DNA from 2 places in the Robertmurraya sp. DFI.2.37 genome. Region 1 is predicted to be linked to the other one. Evidence: riboswitches for the same ligand, from Rfam matches in the RefSeq annotation. Region 1 holds a riboswitch; the other holds the start of a gene.
The links. A riboswitch is a leader RNA that binds a small molecule or an ion and turns the genes downstream of it on or off. The one in region 1 is predicted to bind cyclic di-GMP.

Region 1 (10,732 bases):
GTTTCACCATTTACTTCAATAATGGCTTTTACTGATTCATATTTGTAAGGTTGATGGAATAAGGCGAGAAATCTCCTAACAATCAAGTCGTAAAGCTTTCGTTCATCATTGGAAAGATCGCTTAAGTGAGAGCGTTCTTCTGTTGGAATAATCGCATGATGATCGCTGACTTTATCATTGTTAAATACTCGTTTCGCCAGCACTTTCCCTTTATTTGCGATAAGGGGCTTAACTTCGTCCCGATAGCTGGATGCCAATCCTTGCAAGCGGTCGAGCATCGTTCCTTCCATATCCTTTGTTAAATAGCGCGAATCGGTTCTTGGATAAGTAACGAGCTTATATTGTTCATAAAGTTTTTGCAAGACAGACAGTGTCTTTTTCGCTGAGAAGCCAAAGCGGTTATGAGCATCTCTTTGAAGCTCTGTTAAGTCATAAGGCAGAGGCTGCTGCTCGCTTTTTTCCTTACGGTTGAGCGCTTGAACACTCCCTTTTTGGCCTTTAATTTTCTCGACAATACTCTGAGCCTTTTCAAGAGCGAAAATTCTTTTCTCGCCCCTTTCCTCCCAGCTTGTTTTCAATGGTCCGATTTGGCCTTCGATCGTCCAATACTCTTTCGGCTTAAAACTTTGAATTGTTTTTTCCCTTTCCAAAATGAGAGAGAGGGTAGGGGTTTGTACTCTTCCAGCGGATAGGGGCTCCTGGAATTTAGTCGTTAATGCGCGAGTGACATTCAATCCGATGAGCCAGTCCGCTTCGGCACGACAAACGGCAGATTGATAAAGTGCCTCAAATTCTTTCCCAGGCTTCAGTTTTTGGAAGCCTTCTTTAATAGAACGGTCCGTATGGGACGAGATCCACAAGCGCTTTATCGGTTTGTGCCAACGGATTTTATCCAAAATCCAACGGGCCACAAGCTCACCCTCTCGACCAGCATCGGTAGCAATGATACAATCCTTAATATCCTTGCGTTTTGCTAAATGCTCGATGGCTTTAAACTGATGACTTGTTTGTTTCATAACTTTTGTACCCATTTGTTCAGGGATAATGGGAAGATCCTCAAGATTCCAATTTTGATATTTTTTATCGTAGTGTTCAGGCATTTTTAATTCGATTAAGTGACCGAGCGCCCAAGTAACAATATATTGATTTCCTTCGATGTAACTTTTATGAGATTGTTTGCACCCAAGAACGCGGGCAATTTCCCGAGCAACGCTTGGTTTTTCAGCAAGTACTAAAGATTTCATTTGTTCACCTTTATTTCCTTTTTGATATTCCTTACTAGTATAACGGATAATAAAGAAGAATGGTAATGGGGTCGTATTAGGAGGTTCAAATGATTAAGAGATTTTTGATTGAAAAATATGGTAAGGAAGTACTGAAATTACAAAAGAAATCTTATCAGGTCGAAGCGGAGTTGATCGGCTCGAATGAAATCCCCCCATTAAAAGAAACGCTCGCACAATTAAAGCAATGTGATGAGGAGTTTATTGGCTATTTTATCGATGAGGAGCTAGTAGGGGTGTTATCATTTAAGATTGTGAAAGACGTGATTGATCTCCATCGGGTGATGGTGCATCCTGATTATTTTCGAAAAGGCATTGCCAAACAGATGGTTGATTATGTTGAAAAAAAGATGGAGTCTCACCCATTGATGATAGTCTCAACAGGTGCAAAGAATTTCCCTGCGATCAAGTTTTACTTAAAGTTAGGATTTGAGAAAAGTGGTGAAAGTGTGTTCGGTGATATTGGTGTCGTCCATTTCACGAAAAGGTTGAAAAGAGACGGGTAGCATAAACCGTCTCTTTTATCTTTTTATTGCTCTTTTATAAATACAGCAGTGCCGGTAGCAACACACATCATCATGCCGTCGCGTAATGTTTCAAAATCAAGGTCTACGCCCACGACGGCATTGGCACCGAGCCGACGAGCTTGATCTTCCATTTCGCGGATGGCAATTTCACGCCCCTCAGATAACTTATCTTCATATGCACTACTGCGTCCACCGATGACATCGGTGATGCCTGCTAAGAAATCACGAACGACATTAGCCCCCATAATGGCTTCTCCTGTGACAATTCCTAAGTAACGATCAATAACTTTTCCCTGTAATGTTGGTGTTGTAGATACCAGCATTTATTCTTCCTCCTTCGAGTGCGCGAATGGCAAACTTTTTCTTAATTGGTTATATCTATAATGATTACGTTTTGAGGATGAGGAAGTTTCGTTAAAGGGAAAAGTTTTTTTTACTCAACATCTTCTTCCTCTAAACGGTTTTTAAACGCCTCTTGAACAACGATCAATTCTTCATCACCAATCGCATCCTTTGATTTACGTTCAACTAGTGTTCCTTCAGGAAATTTTCCTGGATGTCCTTTTTGCTTTTGCTTGAATTCCTTGCCTCTAGCCATCTTCCACCCCCCTTTCTGCTCTTTAGCTTACCCTCTTTTATATGCTGAGATTCAGTAAGCTCCAATGGACAATATTCGTGTTAAATGGACTAACACTTAACTTGTCTATTAATAGTTTTTATTGGTAATTTAAAATCAAATAATTGAAAGTTAAGGTGATGATTTGTGGTGAATGTTCGGATAGAGCAGTTAAAATCAATTGAAAAGAATGCGGGTGAACTTTCGGAGCTCTTAGTACAGGTAGTGAATGAAGGTGCTTCAATGGGTTTTTTGCCCCCGATGAAACTTTCTGATGCAAACAAATATTGGAGGCATGTTTTGGAGCAAAATGTCGTTTTATTTGTAGCCAAAATAAAGAATCAAATTGCAGGAAGCATCCAGCTGCATTTATGTACGAAGCCTAATGGGATGCACAGAGCTGAAATTGCGAAGCTTATGACTGCCCCTCATTACCGCAGAAATGGAGTAGCAAGAGCACTGATGAGAGCGGCTGAAAAGCGAGCGAGTGAGGAAGGGAGAACACTATTAGTCCTCGACACAAGAGAAGGAGATCCTTCTAATCGTTTATATACCTCTCTTGCTTATATTCAAGCTGGTAAAATTCCTTATTATGCAAAATCGGCAAATGGTCAACTTGATTCCACGATTATTTATTATAAATCTTTACATCCCGATAACTTTAAATAAAATGATTCTTTTTTCCTACCACTATTGCTTATTTTTTATCGCCTGTAAGGTTAATTTTGAAAAATTGTCGTGAAAACTAAAAATCTTGCAGTTCTTGTCGAAATAAATGATAGGATAGAAACAATAGTATGGACAAAGTTAAAAATGATAGATAGCCATTACCCTTCAGGCTGATTAATAACGTTTGTCACATCATGAAAGCGAAGCCTTGGGAGGAGCGAAGTTACCATAGTAGGTAACGGGCAGAGGACAGGGCGAAGCCATGAAGAAAACGAGCGTTTGCGGGCAGTCTTTAGGATAGAAACTATCTTTCTTTTACTGGAAAACCTTGAAATATTAAGCATAGTCAAATAGTTGCATAAGGGATAGGTGGATCAATAATGGATAAAACGTCGTTAATTGGGTTAATTATTGCAGTTTTTGGTGTTGGAGTAGGAATGGTTTTAAAAGGTGTAGGGGTAGGCGTATTAGTAAACCCTGCAGCCATATTAATCATTATTTTAGGAACGATTGGTACTGTGACAATTGCCTTTCCTACATCAGAGATTAAAAAGGTACCAAAATTATTCGGTATTATTTTTACAGAAAAAAAGTTAATGGATCCTGTCAAATTAATCGGAATGTTTTCTGAGTGGGCACAGTTGGCTCGTAAAGAAGGGCTTCTTGCATTAGAAGCGAAAACGACTGAGGTTGATGATGAATTTTTGAAAAATGGCCTTTCTTTAGCCGTTGATGGTCAAAGTGCCGATTACATACGTGATGTTCTAACGGAAGAAATTGAGGCGATGGAGGAAAGACATCATCAGGGCGCTCTCATCTTTACGCAAGCGGGAACCTATGCTCCAACATTAGGGGTATTAGGGGCTGTTGTCGGACTAATTGCTGCATTACAGGATATGAGTGATATTGATGCACTAGGTCATGCGATTAGTGCTGCCTTCGTTGCCACTTTGCTAGGGATTTTCACAGGTTATGCTCTTTGGCATCCTTTTGCGAATAAATTAAAGAGAAAATCTAAGAAAGAAGCTAAATTAAAGTATATGATGATTGAAGGTGTACTATCGATCTTAGAGGGAGAGGCACCGAGAGTAATTGAGCAGAAATTAGCTTCATACTTACCAGTCAGTGAAAGGAAGAATTTCCTAGAGGAAAGCGGTGAGAAGAGCGGTGAGTAAACGAAGAAAAAAGGAACAGCATGATGAACATGTAGATGAATCATGGCTGATCCCGTATGCAGATATTTTAACGTTACTATTAGCATTGTTTATCGTCTTATTTTCCATGAGTACGATAGATGCACAAAAATTGGAACAACTCTCACAAGCTTTTAATCAAGCTTTTACCGGTGGAACGAGTATTTTGGAATATCCAAATCCAATGCCTGAAGAGGATGCAAAGGCATTAGACGATATTGAAGCAGAACAGAATAAAGAAAGTGCAGCGGCCAGAATTGAGCAATTGGAATTAGAAAATATTCAGAAGAAAGTAAATGCCTATATTAATGAGAATAATCTCACGGATAAGCTCGAAACTTCCTTAACAGATGAAGGACTATTGTTAACGATACGCGATAATGTTTTATTCGCATCTGGAAGTGCAGAAGTACGACAAGAAGATATTCATACAGCAAATGAAATTTCTGAGCTCCTAGTTATGAGTCCGCCACGAAATATCATTATTAGCGGACACACAGATAATGTCCCAATTAGTAATCCTCGCTTTGAATCCAATTGGGAATTAAGTGTCATGCGAGCAATTAATTTTATGAAGATTGTTTTGAAAAATGAAAAGCTTGACCCGGCATGGTTTAGTGCGAAAGGCTTCGGTGAATTTCAACCGATAGCAAGCAATGATACGAGTGAAGGAAGAGCAAAAAATCGCCGCGTTGAAGTACTTATTTTACCAATAACATCTGAATAAATGCAAAATAAAAAGTAGTGCTGACCTAATTGGTTTGCACTACTTTTTTGTTGTCGGTGCTTTAATGAGTGTATCTACCTATATCATGTCTAGATCGATAAATGTCCTGTTTTGACCGATATTTTTGTATAAAGACCGAAATATTTCGATTTAGACCGATAAAATGAAATAAAGACCGATATCCAGAAAAGAGCTTCATTTAACTGGTTCTGATCGAAACATAATTAAGGTGCTTTGTTAGTTGCTGGTGAGGATTTCCCACTTTTCGTGTGACAGCTTTGTTTGCACAAAATGCGCGAATCAAAAATTCCTTTAATCTTTAGTTGGCTTGCACATCCGATCGAGTAATATACCTAGCCCGACCATGGAGGCAATCGGGATCGTGAAGTTCAAAATATGAAAAAAAGTCACTTTAATACCACCTTTCACGTATTTTAAAAGGTTATTACTATTATTATAGTATTATTTAGATAATTCAGACATAATGTTTTGAAAATTTTGTAAAATTGATTCGTTTGACCTAAACAAAACTTTTTTATTCATTTGACATATTTGGCCAAGTAATGAAATAAAATGTAAAAAGTAAGATATTTGAAGGATGTGGACGAAATAAAGAGAAAAACGTTCTTTAAAACGAAAAAATGACAAAATTTCCATATTTCAAAAACATTATAAAAAGATTAAAATTATATTAAATTCTTAATAAAGAACGTTTGGTGATTTTGAAAGAACAATTGAGAGGATGTTGCCGTTGTATCGAAAAAATTGTGAAAAGTGTCATAAACCTTCTTTTAGTAGCAGTGAGTTCGGGACTTGGTTATGTCCTGAATGTGGGAATGATTTGACGGCACATCCGTTCTTTGATCCGGTGACGTTCGAGCCTATTTACATAAAAAAATTGCCGGTATCGCTGATGAGTGAAAACAAGTCCGAAATAAAAAAGACGAACTAGGTCATCCTTTTAAAGGATGAAAACTATAACGAAAGATTTCAAATTGTCAATGCCTTTCCTTTGAGAATTACGAGAATGAGGTTAAGACTTTCGACAATAACTGCGAAATAATGAATTTTCTACTCTATATTCATATAGTAGCTGAAATGATTATGTTGCTAGATGCCGAAAATTGTTTGAAAATAATATGTAAAAAATTTTAAGTATTGACAAATAGTTACACTTTTATTGTTTGAAAGGCTGTAGACTAGAAATGGGATAACTTTCAGAAAAAATAAAGGACGCAAGAAAAGGGCAAACCTATTGAAAGATAGGGACGCAAAGTCTCAGGTCTAAGGTAGAGGTACTATGACGGCTGGACTGCTGAAATTCGTGCCGGATTTTAGGGGGAAAAATGGTGATAGAAATGAAAGGAAGAATTGAAGGTTTGGATATGGAATGGTTGGAGCTAATTAAAGAGGCGAAGAAACTAGGAATTAAGAAAGAAGAAATCCGTGAGTTTCTAGCTAAAAATACGGTTAAGCAATAAGTTTTTTGCGTTGCTACTTTTTAAACTATTAATCATTTACATGCATCATTTCTGACTTCATTTTAGACTAACATTTTAGACCATCACCGCTTTGGTTACCTAACATAAAAATTGAAAACCTGTTCTCTTAATAGAACAGGTTTCAAAACGTAGACAAAGTCAAAGATGATAGATAGCAGTTTCCCTTCAGATTGAGTGAAAACGTTTGGCTTTCGCGGAGTGAAGCCTTGGGAGAGCGGAGTTACCATAGTAGGTAATGCGCATCGAACAAGGTGAAGCAACAAAGAAAGCAAGCGTTTGCGGGCAGTCTGCCGGTTTAGTTTGTATTTAGGTTTAACATCAATTTTTTGCTGTTATTTGCTTTGGTTGGCTCTCCACTTATTAAACTCCAGATACTCTCGAAATTGTTCTTTAGAGATACCAGAGTCCATTGCTTCTTTTACGATCTTAATCCATTCTGAATCAAGCTCTTCATCATTTAAGTGTTCATGGATTAGGTAATCAACTGGAACGTGGAGAACGCCAGCAATTTTTTCAAGAAATTGAATGGACGGATTGTTTTGTAGATTTCTTTCTAAAGAACTTAAATAAGATTTTGCCACTCCAGCTTGCTCAGCAAGTTCTGAAAGAGACATCTTCTTTTCAAGTCTAAGCTTTTTTACACGATCACCAATCATGAATCACACATCCTATCAAAATGTATAATTTAATAATAGCAAATATTCAAAAGTAGTTCCATATTTAGAACAAAAAGTTCTTTCGGTTTTTTCAGCTATCCATAGTAAGTAAATAATATTTATTTACATAGTAGAATATTCATTCAATTGTGACAATACTCAATAAGACACATTTTAAATAATTCGATTGACCATTTGGCTCATTTCCGTGTGCAAGCAGTAAATTGCACGGAAATGAGCCAAAAATCGTATGATGAACATAATGGTAATGAGTCGATTTCCCAGTGTACAAAGTTATAGTAAAAGCCGAATATTGGCAAATAAAAACTTTAAAAAATATGAAAAGGTGATTGTAATAGAAAATTATTTTGATTGTTACATGAAAAGTATTACAATGATGAAAGGTATATCTGTACTTGTATGAAGGAGGACTAGCGATGATTGTTTTAAAATCACAAAGAGAAATAGAAATGATGAAAAAAGCTGGAGAAGTGTTGGCTTCTGTTCATAAAGAAATTGCTAAGATGATTAAACCAGGGGTGACTACTTGGGAAATAGAAGAGTTTGTCGATTCCTATTTGGCACAAAAGGGAGCAACTGCTGAACAAAAGGGTTATAAAGGTTATGAGTATGCAACATGTGCAAGTATAAATGATGAAATTTGCCATGGGTTTCCAAGGAAAGAACCTTTAAAAAATGGCGATATTGTGACAATTGATATGGTGGTTAATTTAAATGGGGCATTGGCGGATTCGGCATGGACGTACGCAGTTGGTGAGGTGTCTGACAAGACAAAGAAGCTTTTACAAGTAACGAGGGAAGCACTATATAAAGGAATTGAACAAGCGCAGGTTGGCAATCGTATTGGTGATATTGGTCATGCCATCCAGACTTATGTGGAGGCTGAAGGGTTTTCCGTTGTGCGTGATTTTATCGGGCATGGTATTGGTTCCGTTATTCATGAAAAACCTGATGTGCCTCATTTCGGTCTTCCTGGAAAAGGACCTCGTATTAAAGAAGGTATGGTCTTTACAATCGAACCGATGGTTAACATTGGACAGTATGAAATGAAGATGGACGATAATGGCTGGACTGCCCGTACGATTGATGGAGAATATTCTGCTCAATATGAGCACACGATCGCTATTACGAAAGAGGGTCCGATTATTTTAACCAATCAGGAAGATGCGTAAGGAGAAGTGAGTATTTTTTTCTGAGTTCTAAGCACCTAGATTCACGAATTTAAAATAGAGCCGGCAAATAAGGTTGTATAAGGGAGAAGTGTCATGAGACTAATTAGTATTGATGAGTATAATCCAAAGCTAATGCAACTTGCGAGGCCGATTTTTGATAAGCATAGACGTGTGTTACTAGGTGCTGGAAGAACGATACATCCTTCCTATCTAGAAAAGCTCGGCGCCCTTGATATTCGCTATTTATTTGTTGAGGACGCCATTTCCTTTGGGATTACGATGGAAGAAATGGTTGATACACCGACTTGGATGGAAGCGATTGATGCATTGAAAAATACTTATCGAGCTGTTGAGGAGAATCAAGAGTTCCCGATCCGTGAGATTCAAAGGCAAGTGGTTACGCTCGTTGATGAGGTAGCGAAACGGAAAGCGATTTTTCTTGTCCCAACATCGTCGCTAACAGAGGATTTAAGGGAGTATGCCCATGCCGTCAATGTCGCTCTTATTTCTCTACAATTAGCGAAAAAGCTAGGAATTTCTCAGAAGCAATTAAAAGAATTGGCACTGGGCTGTCTCCTTCACGATATCGGAAAGGCAATTAAGGAAGAAACACAGCACCATGCGAGAAGTGGTTTTGAGTATTTACGAAAAATAAGAGAAGTTAGTCTTTTATCAGCCCATGTCGCATATCAGCACCACGAAGCAATTGATGGAAGTGGAAAGCCGAGGGGATTAGAAGAGAAAGAAATTCATGAACTTGCTCAAATTTGTGCGCTTGGAAATGTTTATGATCATGCGATATCAAGAGATGGACTTCCACCTCATGAAGCAATGGAATATATTATGACAAAAAGTGACACATGGTTTACGGCCGAGCTTATTAGTTTATTTGTCCAACAAGTACCAAGTTATATTCCTGGAACGAAAGTCAGACTCAATAACGGTCGTACAGCAATTGTGACGAAGATTCTTAGAAATTTACAAAGGCCGTACATACGCTATTTAGATAGTGAAGAGGAAGTTTCATTAGGAGACTGCCATACGCTTCTCATAGCAGAAGTGCTAAATGGCTGAGCGCAATAAAGAAGAGGCCCCCAAATGATGATCACAGTTCATGGGGAGCCTCTTTTTTATTATTTAGAATTTATAAAACGTAAATAACTCTAAATCAATTTGCCATTGTCTAGATCCGGCATTTTAGAACGTATCAAATTTTCCCTTCCGTCCGTACGATAAGTCAACATTGGTCCCTTATCAATCGCCGAGTTTCCTATAACTTTATATCAATAGTCCAATTTGTACGGGGCTGAGCAAAGCGCCTGCGCTTTTGATCTTACCAACATTGATTTCATCATGTCTACCGCTAATCAATATATTACGATCGAAACGGTTTTAACTCGAAGTGTTATTCACTATGTAAAAAAGCGGTCATTGCTTTCTTAAATTTCCAAGTTCTTCTGCGAGAGCTTGCATTTCGTTGGGGCTAAAGGAATTTTTTTTCATGACAAGCTCATAAATTTCTTTTAATTCTTCATACATATTCTCATCGAAATGGGATGGTTTAATGGCCCCAAGGTTTAAAACTTTGAGCTTTTCTTTAATTTTTTCAATCATATACTCCACATTTTCTACCGATGCTGTTGTTAAATTCATACTTTTTCCACCTTTCGTTTAAGTTAGACTTCGCTTCTTCCAAGGTAAAATCAATTCTACTATTTACATATTCTTCATTGTTTTGTCCCATTCATAAACAGATAAATTTTTGCAATTTCGCATTTGTAACATCCTTTAGTGAATATTATCATCTTTCCATAGTTTATAACAGGTATTCCACGGATTTTTATGAAATCATAACAAACAGTTGCATGTTTGAGGTCAAATCGAAGAAAATGGTAGATGGGAGGTATGCTATATATGGTAAAAGTTTTGTTCGTCTGTCTCGGGAATATTTGTCGTTCTCCGATGGCTGAGGCGATGTTTCGAGATGCTGTGAAGCGGGAAGGTTTAGAAGGGGAAATTATGGTTGATTCAGCGGGGACTGGAGACTGGCATATTGGACAACCACCCCATCAAGGAACAGCCAATATATTAAAGACAAATAGCATTGATTTTGCAGGAATTAAAGCTAGACAAATCCAGCCAAAAGATTTGCAGGAATTTGATTATATTATTGCGATGGATAGCGATAATAAGAAAAATATTACTAAACTGCAATCGGATTTTTCAAAAGCAAATGTTGAAGTTCTACTGGATTATGTTCCGCATATAAAAGATAAGAATGTTCCTGATCCTTATTATACGGGAAATTTCCAAGAAGTATTTGATTTACTGAAGCAGGGTTGTGAAAAACTATTAAAACATATTAA
Region 2 (10,732 bases), on a different contig from region 1:
GATGCGAAAGGTTTCGTTTAATTGGTGCCGATATTCCTCAAAATCAGAAATTTCCTTTTTCATGAAAAAGAATATATGTGATAGCTTAAGCCGAATAAACTCGATGATTATAAAGCTAAGCAGTAAGATAATATGTACCCAAATAGAGGCTTCATGGAATTGCAATAAAAGAAGCACGACTTGGATGATTAGTAAAAGGCTGTTCACTGTGTTGTCGAGAGAGAAAATACGGATGATCATCTTCTTCTGTAATATGTAAGTAAAGAGGGCAGCTATGATGAATGCAGGGATAGGTGCTCCTGTTACAATGAAGAGATGAAGTCCTGCAAATAAAAAGAGCATCCCCCAATAAAGCTTGATTTTCAACTGTTTCACCTCTAAAAATAATTCTCTTGTAAAAAGTCAACTTTTTCCTTTGTGATCATAGCTTGTTCCTCTATTCCTTCGAAAGTTACAATATAGGAGTTTTTTGCATATAAGGAAAAGTTTTTAACGTAATGAATATTAATGATGAAAGAGCGATGAGAACGAATAAAGTCTCTTTCCCGTAATTCTCCTTCTAATTCATTTAATGTTTGATACGTTTTAATTGGACCTGAATTTGTAAAAATCGTCGTAGCACGTCCAGAACGCTCGATAAAAACGATATCTTTCTTTTGGATGATATGGATGTCATTTTTCCTCTTTATATAAAGCCTTCCAGCAATATCCGTTGATTTTGACTTTTCTAATAAACGTTCAACTGAATGGACAAGGCGTTCTTTCGAATACGGCTTCATAATATAGTCATGGACATTTAATTCAAATGCATGAACAGCATAGCCGCTGTTCCCCGTTACAAAAATAACCGCTATATTAAGTGCATGTGAATGGATAATATCTGCTAACTCGTAGCCGGAAAGACTAGGCATTTCAATATCAGCAATTAATAAGTCAATCGTTTCTTTTTTTATTTGTTCATAGGCCTCTTCTGCTGAAAGGGTGGCAAAAACAATTTCTACTCCTGCTATTCCCTCTATAATGCCCTTTAATTTATCCAAATCAATTGGACGATCATCTACAAGACCAATTCTCATTTATTTCGCCTCGCTGCAAATTTCTTGAAATGACAATTTATGAATCGTTTCTTTCCATTTTACCATCAAAAGATGAAAAAATGACCTTTTTACGACATGAAATGGAATATTCACGACATAAGTGAAGATTTCATTTCTTTTTGTTTGTATGATAAACACAAGAAATGAGAACGAGGTGGAAACGTGATGATAGAAATTCAAAAAGTAACAAAGCAGTTTCAAGATAAAAAAGTATTTTTTACTGCACTAAAACATGTTTCGTTTAAGGTGGAAGAAGGGCAAGTACTTGGGCTTCTTGGAGAGAATGGAGCAGGGAAAACAACGCTGCTAAGAACGATTGCAACATTGCTTACACCAACCGATGGTTCAGTCAAAGTAGCAGGATATGACACGACCAAAAATCCGGAAGCAATCAAAAAGCGGATAGGCGTCCTTTTCGGAGGAGAAACAGGATTGTATGATCGCTTAACGGCTCGAGAAAATTTAGAGTATTTTGCGACATTATACGGCTTAAGCAAGCATGAAACGAAGGTGCGCATTGATGAACTTTCGCGAATGTTTGGTATGCGGGATTACTTAAATCGTAAGGTTGGAGGATTTTCAAAAGGAATGCGGCAAAAGGTGGCGATTGCAAGAGCGTTGATTCATAATCCTGAGATTATCCTTTTTGATGAGCCGACGACCGGTTTGGATATTACATCTTCAAATGTTTTTCGCCAGCTAGTCCATCAGCTTAAACAGGAAGGGAAAACAATCGTCTTCTCCAGCCATATTATGGAGGAAGTGTCATTGCTCTGCGACTCTGTTGCGATGATGCATAAAGGCGAGCTTGTCTATCATGGTGGTTTGCAAGAGCTTTATAAGGAAGAAGGAAGCACTGATTTGAATTATATTTTCATGAGCAAACTTGTAAGGGGGAATGAGCATTATGCTTCTTAATACTTATTTAAAGGAATTAAAGGATTGTTTCCGTGACCGTCGTACATTACTATTAACTGTATTTTTACCAATTATTATGATGAGTGGTTTAACGCTATTTTATGAGAAACTGAGCTCGGATGGGGCAGATGATTCACTAACACTTGCCGTGAGTTCAACAATTTTAGCCGAAGAAGAAAATATTTTTGCTGTCTATGAAAATATTGAACTGATGAAAACTGCGGATCCAGAAGCTGCCGTCCAAGATGGTGAAGCACAAGCGGCATTATTGTTAACGGAAGGTTTTGTATCGAAGGTACAAGCTGGAGAAGCTGCGACGGCAACGATCGTTGGTGATTCATTTAGCCAAAACTCGGCTAATCTTATCAGCTTGGTAACCAATGCCTTAAATATTTACGAGAAAGCTGTTATTGATACAAGGCTACAGGAATCCGGAGTCGATTCGAACCTTGTTCACCCGTTTACGGTGGAACAAAAGGAACTTTCTGAAGAAAATTCAATGATTCAAATTTTAGGATTATTATTGCCGATGATTTTAGTAGTTGCCATCGGAGTTGGCGCTTCTCCAGCAGCGGCAGATCTTTTTGCTGGGGAAAAGGAAAGAAAGACGATGGAAGCGTTGTTGATGACACCAGTACGTCGTTCAACATTGCTTGTCTCAAAATGGTTGACGATTACCACGATAGGAGCTGTCACCGGACTTATTACCCTTTTAGTTGTCGTCTTAGAAATTACTTTTTTAACCGAAAATTTGAAACAGGCACTTACTTTTGATGAAAATATTTATTTAATTATATTAGTTGCCTTTTTGATTACGATTTTATATGCGATGTTTAATGCTTCAATCTTAATGATTACGAGTATTGTAGGAAAAACAATTAAAGAGGCGGGAAGCTATGCTTCACCCATCATGATGTTAAGTATTTTACCAATGATGCTTTTAACTAGTACAGGAGTTAATGAATTGACGATGCAGCATTTTGTTATTCCAATTTTAAACTTATATAGTTTAATAAAGGAGTTAATGTTTGGTGTAATTGATTTAGGACATATTCTTTTAGTAGTGGGAAGTAATGTTTTATGTATTATTGTCTTTTTCATCATTGGTCGAATTCTTTTCTTAAAGGATAAATGGGTGATGAACTAATTTACTGGAGCTGATTTTATGACACTATATCATTATTTAGGGGCGGATAAACCGCTCCTTTTAGGGAGTTTTGGGGAAAATTATACTTTAAAAAAGATGAGAGACATTCCAAAGCCAAAAAATAAACATGATTTGAGGAATGCTTTTGATTTATCCGATCTGGAAAACGAGTGGGTCAAGGTATACGAAACTGAAATCGATTTTGCCTTTATTACAGTTAGCGAGTTACGGGATACAACTTTAGCAAAGAATTTCCCCATCAATAAGAGTTATATATATGAATTAGACGGTTCTTTTCAGCTGACTGGGGAGGATTATTTTCAAAATCGTATTCAGTATCAATGCAATGAAAAATGTTTGAGAGAATTATTTGCTTATTTAAAGGAGCAATTGCAAGTGGGAGAAACAATTGAAGTTTATTCTTGCTGGGATTCAGAGGAAAATCAACCTCGGGATGAGCAACAGGACAGACAAATTGATATAAAGAAATTCAAAATTACCTATCCTTTTTGTTTTGAAGACAAGCAGCTGATTACATTTTTTACAACGTAATTAGCCGCTTGTCTCTCCTTATTTAAAAAAGCAACCGTTGAGGTCACTTTTTTTAGTCATTATTTATTTAACTTCATCCAGAAGGAATAATTAATAATTGAAGGTTTTATATTTGGTGCATTTTTTATTGACTTTATGTTTTGAATAAAATTGTTAAAGTTTTTAATATCTTTTAATGTTTCCATGTAACTGACTTCTTCGAACTGGTTAGCATGATGAAATTTAATGTAGTTGCAGCAAACCTTCTCGTCGATAAATTCAAGATACATGATTTTTGTGTGGTTAAACACATACGAAAAAATTCGATTAAGTGAGTTTCTCATTTCATCATTCATAGCGGATTGTGAATCCAAGTTAAATTGAGCACGTAATAAATCGTATCGTGTCGATTGAGTCAATACTTTCAAGATACATTCCCCTTTAACGAAATTATTAAGTTATTTGCAAAGCGGACCGTAATCAAGGAAGCAAATGATGTTCAACATAAAAAATCCCTCAACGCATGAGGGATCATAAAAACAACTATGTCTTTCTTCATGCAACTGGCTGGCATGGTATGTGAATACTTTAGCCCCTATAGCTTTGCGTCCCCATTTTTCAATGGCTTTGCCAAATTAACCTTATTTAATTGTCGAATCAATTTCAACTTGGTATATATAGGTCTATATGATTATTTTTGGAAAAGTCAACAACCTATATTCCTGCTGAAATAGAATCATTTATTGAACTATTATAACCTATAAACTTATATATTTCGACAGATATTGACTATTTTTTGGGGGTTTTTTGAAATTTTTTTTGAAATCAGTGCTTTTTTGTCGAAAATAGGCCTTAAGTGTGATTTTTGTCACTTAAGACCTATTTTTGTAAATGTGGAATGGATGAAAATTGACTCAGAAAATAGTAAAGTGAACAAGGCACTCACTAATCTTTTTAATAGGGTGCTGTTTGTCTATTTTCTATGCATTTTAAATTGTAAAAATAAATCGTTGTATAAGGCTAAGTTCTTCTTGCCAAGATTTTCATAGACCTCAAGCTTTTCTGTTAGTTCTGGTGATGGATAAAAGCGTTCATCCTCAACCATATCTTCTGGCATATATTGAAGAGCTTCTTTATTTGGTGTGGAGTAGCTTACCCATTCAGTGTTTTGGGCAGCAACCTCTGCATCAAGCATAAAATTAATGAACTGATGGGCACCTTCAATGTTTTTCGCTGTTTTAGGAATAACCATATTATCAAACCAAAGATTTGAACCTTCAGACGGAACGACATAATCAAGGTTTTCATTTTCCCACATCATATCTGCTGCGTCGCCAGACCAGACTAGGCCAATAGCTGCTTCTTCATTAGCGATGAGCATTTTAATTTCATCGCCAACGATGGCTTTAATATTCGGAGTGAGCGTATCAAGCTTTGCTTTTGCTTCCTCTAAATGGTCGACATTTGTATCATTTAAGGAATAGCCTAAACTATTTAAGCCCATGCCGATAATTTCTCGGGCGCCATCAATTAACAAAATCTCATTTTCAAATGCTGGATCCCATAAGTCATTCCAACTTGTAATCTCCATGTCACCAAGCATTTCCCGATTAAAAACAATACCGACGGTTCCCCAAAAATAAGGAACAGAATATTTATTGTCTGGATCAAATGGTAGATCGATGAAGCGCTCGTCAATATTTTTGAAATTTGGTAGCTTCGAATGATCCAATGGTAGCAACAAGTCTTCCTCCAGCATTTTTGCGATCATATATTCAGATGGGACAGCGATGTCATACGTTGTACCACCTTGTTGAATCTTTGTTAACATTGCTTCATTTGAATCAAAGGTTTCATAAATGACTTTCATCCCTGTTTCTTCTTCGAAACGGTCAATTAAGTCATCGTCAATATAGTCTCCCCAATTATAAATGGTTAATGTATTGCCGCTTGAGAAGCCTACCGCTGAATTTAAACGATTGATTGCAAATAGCAACAGCAGGGATGCAATCACGACTGCTGCAAAAACACGGATTAGTTTGTTCATTTGCGAATCCCTCCAACCTGAGCCTTGTTACGTTGCGTAATAAAGTAATAAATCACGACAAGGAGAATGGTAAACAAGAACAGTAATGTAGAGAGAGCGTTAATGTTTAATGATATACCTCTGCGCGCTAAAGAATAAATTTCCACGGAAAGAGTGGAGAATCCATTTCCAGTTACGAAAAATGTTACGGCGAAATCGTCGAGTGAATACGTTAATGCCATAAAAAAACCAGCAAATATCCCTGGTGTTATAAAAGGCAAAATGACCTTCGTCAGCACGTTCCATCTACTTGCACCAAGATCCCGTGCGGCATCAATTAATGTAGGGCTCATCTCCATTAATTTTGGCAGAACCATTAACACGACAATGGGAATGCTAAAGGCAATATGGGAAAGCAAAACGGAATAAAAGCCGAGCCTAATTCCAGCCATTGTAAATAGGATAAGGAAGGACGCTCCGATAATAACATCTGGGCTGACGATCAAGACATTATTTAATGAAAGAATTGTGTTTTTCGCCCGGCGTTTTTTAACTTGATAAATGCTTAGCGCTCCTAAAACACCAATGATCGTTGAAATTAATGCGGATAAAAGCGCGATCACAAGCGTGTTTAAGACTATAATTAATAGTCTTGTATCCTGAAACAATTCTCGATACCAATCCAATGTAAAGCCTTCGAAGTTGTACATTGTTCCACCGCTGTTAAAAGAGTAGAACACCAAGAAAAAAATCGGTGCATAGAGAATGAAAAAGATGATAAATAAAAAGATTTTTGCTAAAGGGGATATGTTTCTCTCCAACTTATATACCCCGCTTTCTAGTACCTGTTATCGTCATAAACAGAAACATAATAATAATTAAGAAAACCGCAATCGTTGAACCCATGCCCCAATCCTGTGTGACAAGAAAATGCTGTTCAATTGCTGTACCTAATGTAATCACGCGGTTTCCAGCGATTAAACGTGTAAGCATAAATAGAGATAACGCAGGAATAAAGACAACCTGACAGCCCGCTTTTACGCCATCGAGTGTTAAAGGGAAAATGACGCGGCGAAATGTTGTCCATCTTGATGCCCCTAAATCGTTCGCAGCATCAATTAATGTTGGATTTAATTCATTTAAAGCATTAAAGATCGGTAAGATCATAAATGGAATAAAGATATAAACCGATACAAAAATAAAGCTAAAATCCGTAAATAATATTTGCTGTGTCCCGATTCCAACTGCTTCTAAAAAGTTATTTGTCACACCGTAAGTACCAAAGATGCCAAGAAATGCGTAAGCCTTTAATAGTAAGTTGATCCAAGAAGGAACGATAATTAATAAGAGCCATAATTGCTTATGCTTTGTTTTCGTTAGTAAGTAAGCCGTTGGATATGCGACCAATAACGAAAATAGGGTGATTAAGAAGGCATACCAAAAGGAACTTAATGTCATCTTCAAATACACAGGTGTGAAAAAATTCTGGTAGTTTATAAGCGAAAAATTACCTTCAATATCAAAAAAGGAATAATAAAGGACAAGAATAATCGGCGCAATAACAAATAAGGCAATCCACAATGCGTAAGGGACCATATATAGATTGCGGGTGAGCTTATTCTCCATCGCTATCGTCTCCATCGCCATAAGCTTCTAATCGTTTATCAAATTCCTCTTCTGTTTCTCCTAAACGCATAACGTGAATGGCCTCAGGGTCAAAGTAAAGGCCGATTTCATCGCCAACATTTGCTGCCTTTGTAGAATGGACAAGCCATTCATTGCCGTCCTTATCATAGCAGCTAATCTCATAATGAACGCCGCGGAATAACTGCGAATCGACACGCACTTGCAGTTTTCCTTTATCGAAGCTGGTAATTTCTAAATCTTCAGGACGGATGACAATTTCAACTGTTTCATTTTTGTCCAATCCTTGGTCTACACACTCGAACTGTTTGCCGACAAATTCGACAAGATAGTCATCGAGCATTCGTCCTTTCAAAATATTAGACTCTCCGATGAAGTCGGCAACAAAACGGTTAATGGGCTCATCATAAATATCTTTTGGTGTGCCGCTTTGTTGAATTTTTCCTTCGTTAATGACAAATATTTCATCTGACATGGCAAGTGCTTCTTCTTGATCATGGGTAACAAAAATAAAGGTGATTCCGAGTCGTTGTTGCAGCTCGCGCAGCTCATACTGCATTTCATAACGGAGCTTTAAATCAAGTGCTGAGAGCGGTTCGTCTAAGAGAATAACCTCTGGTTCATTCACAATCGCTCTAGCAATGGCGACACGCTGTCTTTGACCACCTGACATTTCTTTAATTTCTCGATTCTCATAGCCCTTGAGGTTCACAAAGCTAAGAGCTTCCTTTACCTTTTGATCTATGTCAATTTGGTTCATCTTTTTTATCCGTAATCCAAATGCAACATTTTCGTACACATTTAGATGAGGGAAAAGAGCATAATCTTGAAAAACCGTGTTCACCTGTCTTTTGTTGGCAGGGACATCATTGATCTTTTTTCCATTAAAGTAAATCTCGCCCTTTGATGCTTCAGTAAATCCAGCGATTAAACGCAAAATCGTTGTTTTTCCACAACCTGACGGACCAAGTAGTGTGTAAAATTTCCCGCGTTCGATCTCAAAACTTACATCATTAAGGACTGGTGGATCGTCATCATATTGTTTTGTTACATGTTGAAATTGAATAATCGTTTCGTTTTTCAAAACATGGCAACCTCCCTCTGGCAAAAATTTATAAAGCCTATGATACGATTGACTTTGAATCTATTAATGAGAATTAATTCCGATTCGGAATAATTATACATGAAATGCAACTATATGCCATATTTTTCGCGAAAAATGTTAAAACCTTTTTTTGGTTTTGATGGTCTAATATGTACAGAGTAGGGGGGAATGAGTTGGAGACGAATGAACAGCTTGTCACAAAAGCGATTGCAGGAAATGAAGCTGCTTTTATAGAGCTGATGAAAATGTACAAAATAGATTTATATAAAACCGGACTATCCTTTTTAAAAAATGAAGAAGAAGCACTTGAGGCTATTCAGGAAGTTACGTATCGGGCCTACAAAAATATTAGAAAAATAAGAGAACCAGCTTATTTTAAGACATGGTTGATGCGAATTATGATCAATCATTGTCAAGATCAACTGAAGAAAAAGAAGCGAGAAGTCTTGAATGAGGATTATATACAAGCACAAGGAGTGTCAGAGTCTCATGCAGCTTTGGAAGTAGAGGACGTGTTGCAAAGCTTAGATTCACGGTCTCGAGAGCTGCTTACTCTTAAATATCTACATGGATTGAAAATAAAGGAGATTGCCTATGCCATGGATTGTCCAGAAGGGACGATTAAGACGTGGCTTCACAAAGCGTTGCAAGAGATGAGAACGAAATTTTCCGAGGAGGGAGAGAACTAGCATGTTTTCGAATGAAGAGGAAAAGCTCATGAAATACAATCAAAAGTTGGAGCAATTAGCCTTGAGTGAGGATAAGCTTGATGAAGCCATTGTAGCTGGTTTCCGCAAAGCAAAATTTGATAAGAAAAAGCGAAAAAAATGGTGGTTGAATGCTGCGGTGGTTGCTGCTTTAGTTTTCCTTTTTTTCACGTCTATTCGCGTGTCACCTGCATTTGCGAACTATATTGCTGAGATTCCTGGAATGGAAAAGATTGTCGAATTGATCCGCCATGATAAAGGGATAATGACGGCGATTGAACATGACTATTACGAGCCGATTGAAGTTTCGGAGAAAAAGAATGGCATGGAGATAGTCATCGATGGGGCAATTGTGGATGAGCATGGATTGGTCCTTTTTTATACGATAAATTCTGAACAGAAGCAGACGGAAATCATGATGGAAAATGTCGTATTGAAAAATAGGAAAGGGGAAGAAATGGAGTATGGCTCAGCCTCCTTTGGCGCCCCTCATTATTCCGAAAAAGGGGAGAAAGTCTTTAATGGCACGATTGAATATTTCTTCGAAAAACCATTTGCTGAAAGAGAGTTGCAACTCGAGATAGAATTGAAAGGTGATACGTACATCCTTCCTTTTACTTTAAAAGAAGAGATTAAAGCGAAAAAGACGTATGAGATTAATCAAACAGTAACAATCGAAGGACAGAAAATTCATTTAGTAGAGGCGACTGTTTATCCGTTAAGGGTTGGTGTCCATGTCAAACTGGATCCGAACAACACGAAGAAGCTATTGGAGTTTGAGGATCTCCGCCTAGTCGATGGGAATGGAGAAACGTGGTCAAAAATCAAAAATGGAGCTACTAGAAAAATACTGTCGGAAGATGAATGGATTATCTATTTGCAAAGCAATTATTTTAAGGAGCCGTCAGATCTTTATCTTGCTTTCAATAAAATTCAAGCTCTTGATAAAGAAAATAGTTCGCTTGTTATTGATGCGGAAAAGGAAGAAATCATCGAACAGCCAAAGGGAAATAAATTGAGAGATCTCACTGTATCCACAAATGAGATCAGGGTTAACTTATATACGGAGAAAGAATTTCCCTACGGAGTTTTTAATGAAGTAGTTAATGGAGAAGGAAAGAAAATCGATATTGACTCAAGCTTTTGGTCTGGATATCGTGATGAAGGATATGCAGTAATTGGGGTGCAAATTCCCCATTTAAAAAGCCAACCTAATCCGCTAACGTTAGAACTCTCCTTCTTTCCAGAATGGATTCATGGAGAAGAGAAAATCAGGATTAAATAAATCAAAGCCGTGGCAAAGCAGTCACGGCTTTTTAATATCGTTTCTTTAAGTTTTCTTTCATTAATTTTGCAATCTCCTGTTCATCTGTCCGTAAACTTTGTTCCAGGTTAGCTGCGACAAGACGTTGTCTCTCTTCCGGATGATTCTGACTTAATTTTGCTTTTCCTTTCATTTTATTGATTTTTATTTTAAATCCTTGAATTCCTTTATTCATGCTAGAAAGAAAAGCGTCATCTATTTCTTCTAAATGATACGAGCTATTAGAAGGTTCG

Region 2: it holds a riboswitch for cyclic di-GMP, as region 1 does, so the genes downstream of both, PZE06_RS07745 (hypothetical protein) here and PZE06_RS15935 (anti-repressor SinI family protein) in region 1, are expected to answer to the same signal.

What each region holds. Positions count from the first base shown of each region.
Region 1 covers NZ_JARGEJ010000031.1:21,032-31,763, forward strand. The annotation lists gene PZE06_RS15900 (DNA topoisomerase III) at 1-1,244, opposite strand, end outside; gene PZE06_RS15905 (GNAT family N-acetyltransferase) at 1,334-1,789, shown strand; gene PZE06_RS15910 (YbjQ family protein) at 1,813-2,133, opposite strand; gene PZE06_RS15915 (hypothetical protein) at 2,244-2,408, opposite strand; gene PZE06_RS15920 (GNAT family N-acetyltransferase) at 2,574-3,095, shown strand; gene motA (flagellar motor stator protein MotA) at 3,476-4,270, shown strand; gene motB (flagellar motor protein MotB) at 4,263-5,015, shown strand; cyclic di-GMP riboswitch class I at 6,251-6,335, shown strand; gene PZE06_RS15935 (anti-repressor SinI family protein) at 6,362-6,496, shown strand; gene PZE06_RS15940 (helix-turn-helix domain-containing protein) at 6,850-7,173, opposite strand; gene map (type I methionyl aminopeptidase) at 7,611-8,366, shown strand; gene PZE06_RS15950 (HD-GYP domain-containing protein) at 8,460-9,440, shown strand; gene PZE06_RS15955 (DUF1128 domain-containing protein) at 9,795-10,019, opposite strand; gene PZE06_RS15960 (low molecular weight protein-tyrosine-phosphatase) at 10,281-10,732, shown strand, end outside.
Region 2 covers NZ_JARGEJ010000010.1:51,459-62,190, forward strand. The annotation lists gene PZE06_RS07720 (sensor histidine kinase) at 1-366, opposite strand, end outside; gene PZE06_RS07725 (LytR/AlgR family response regulator transcription factor) at 378-1,076, opposite strand; gene PZE06_RS07730 (ABC transporter ATP-binding protein) at 1,263-2,015, shown strand; gene PZE06_RS07735 (ABC transporter permease) at 2,005-3,162, shown strand; gene PZE06_RS07740 (hypothetical protein) at 3,181-3,714, shown strand; gene PZE06_RS07745 (hypothetical protein) at 3,774-4,121, opposite strand; cyclic di-GMP riboswitch class I at 4,249-4,335, opposite strand; gene PZE06_RS07750 (ABC transporter substrate-binding protein) at 4,667-5,740, opposite strand; gene PZE06_RS07755 (ABC transporter permease) at 5,737-6,540, opposite strand; gene PZE06_RS07760 (ABC transporter permease) at 6,542-7,345, opposite strand; gene PZE06_RS07765 (ABC transporter ATP-binding protein) at 7,335-8,447, opposite strand; gene PZE06_RS07770 (sigma-70 family RNA polymerase sigma factor) at 8,642-9,157, shown strand; gene PZE06_RS07775 (DUF4179 domain-containing protein) at 9,159-10,460, shown strand; gene PZE06_RS07780 (FMN-binding negative transcriptional regulator) at 10,492-10,732, opposite strand, start outside.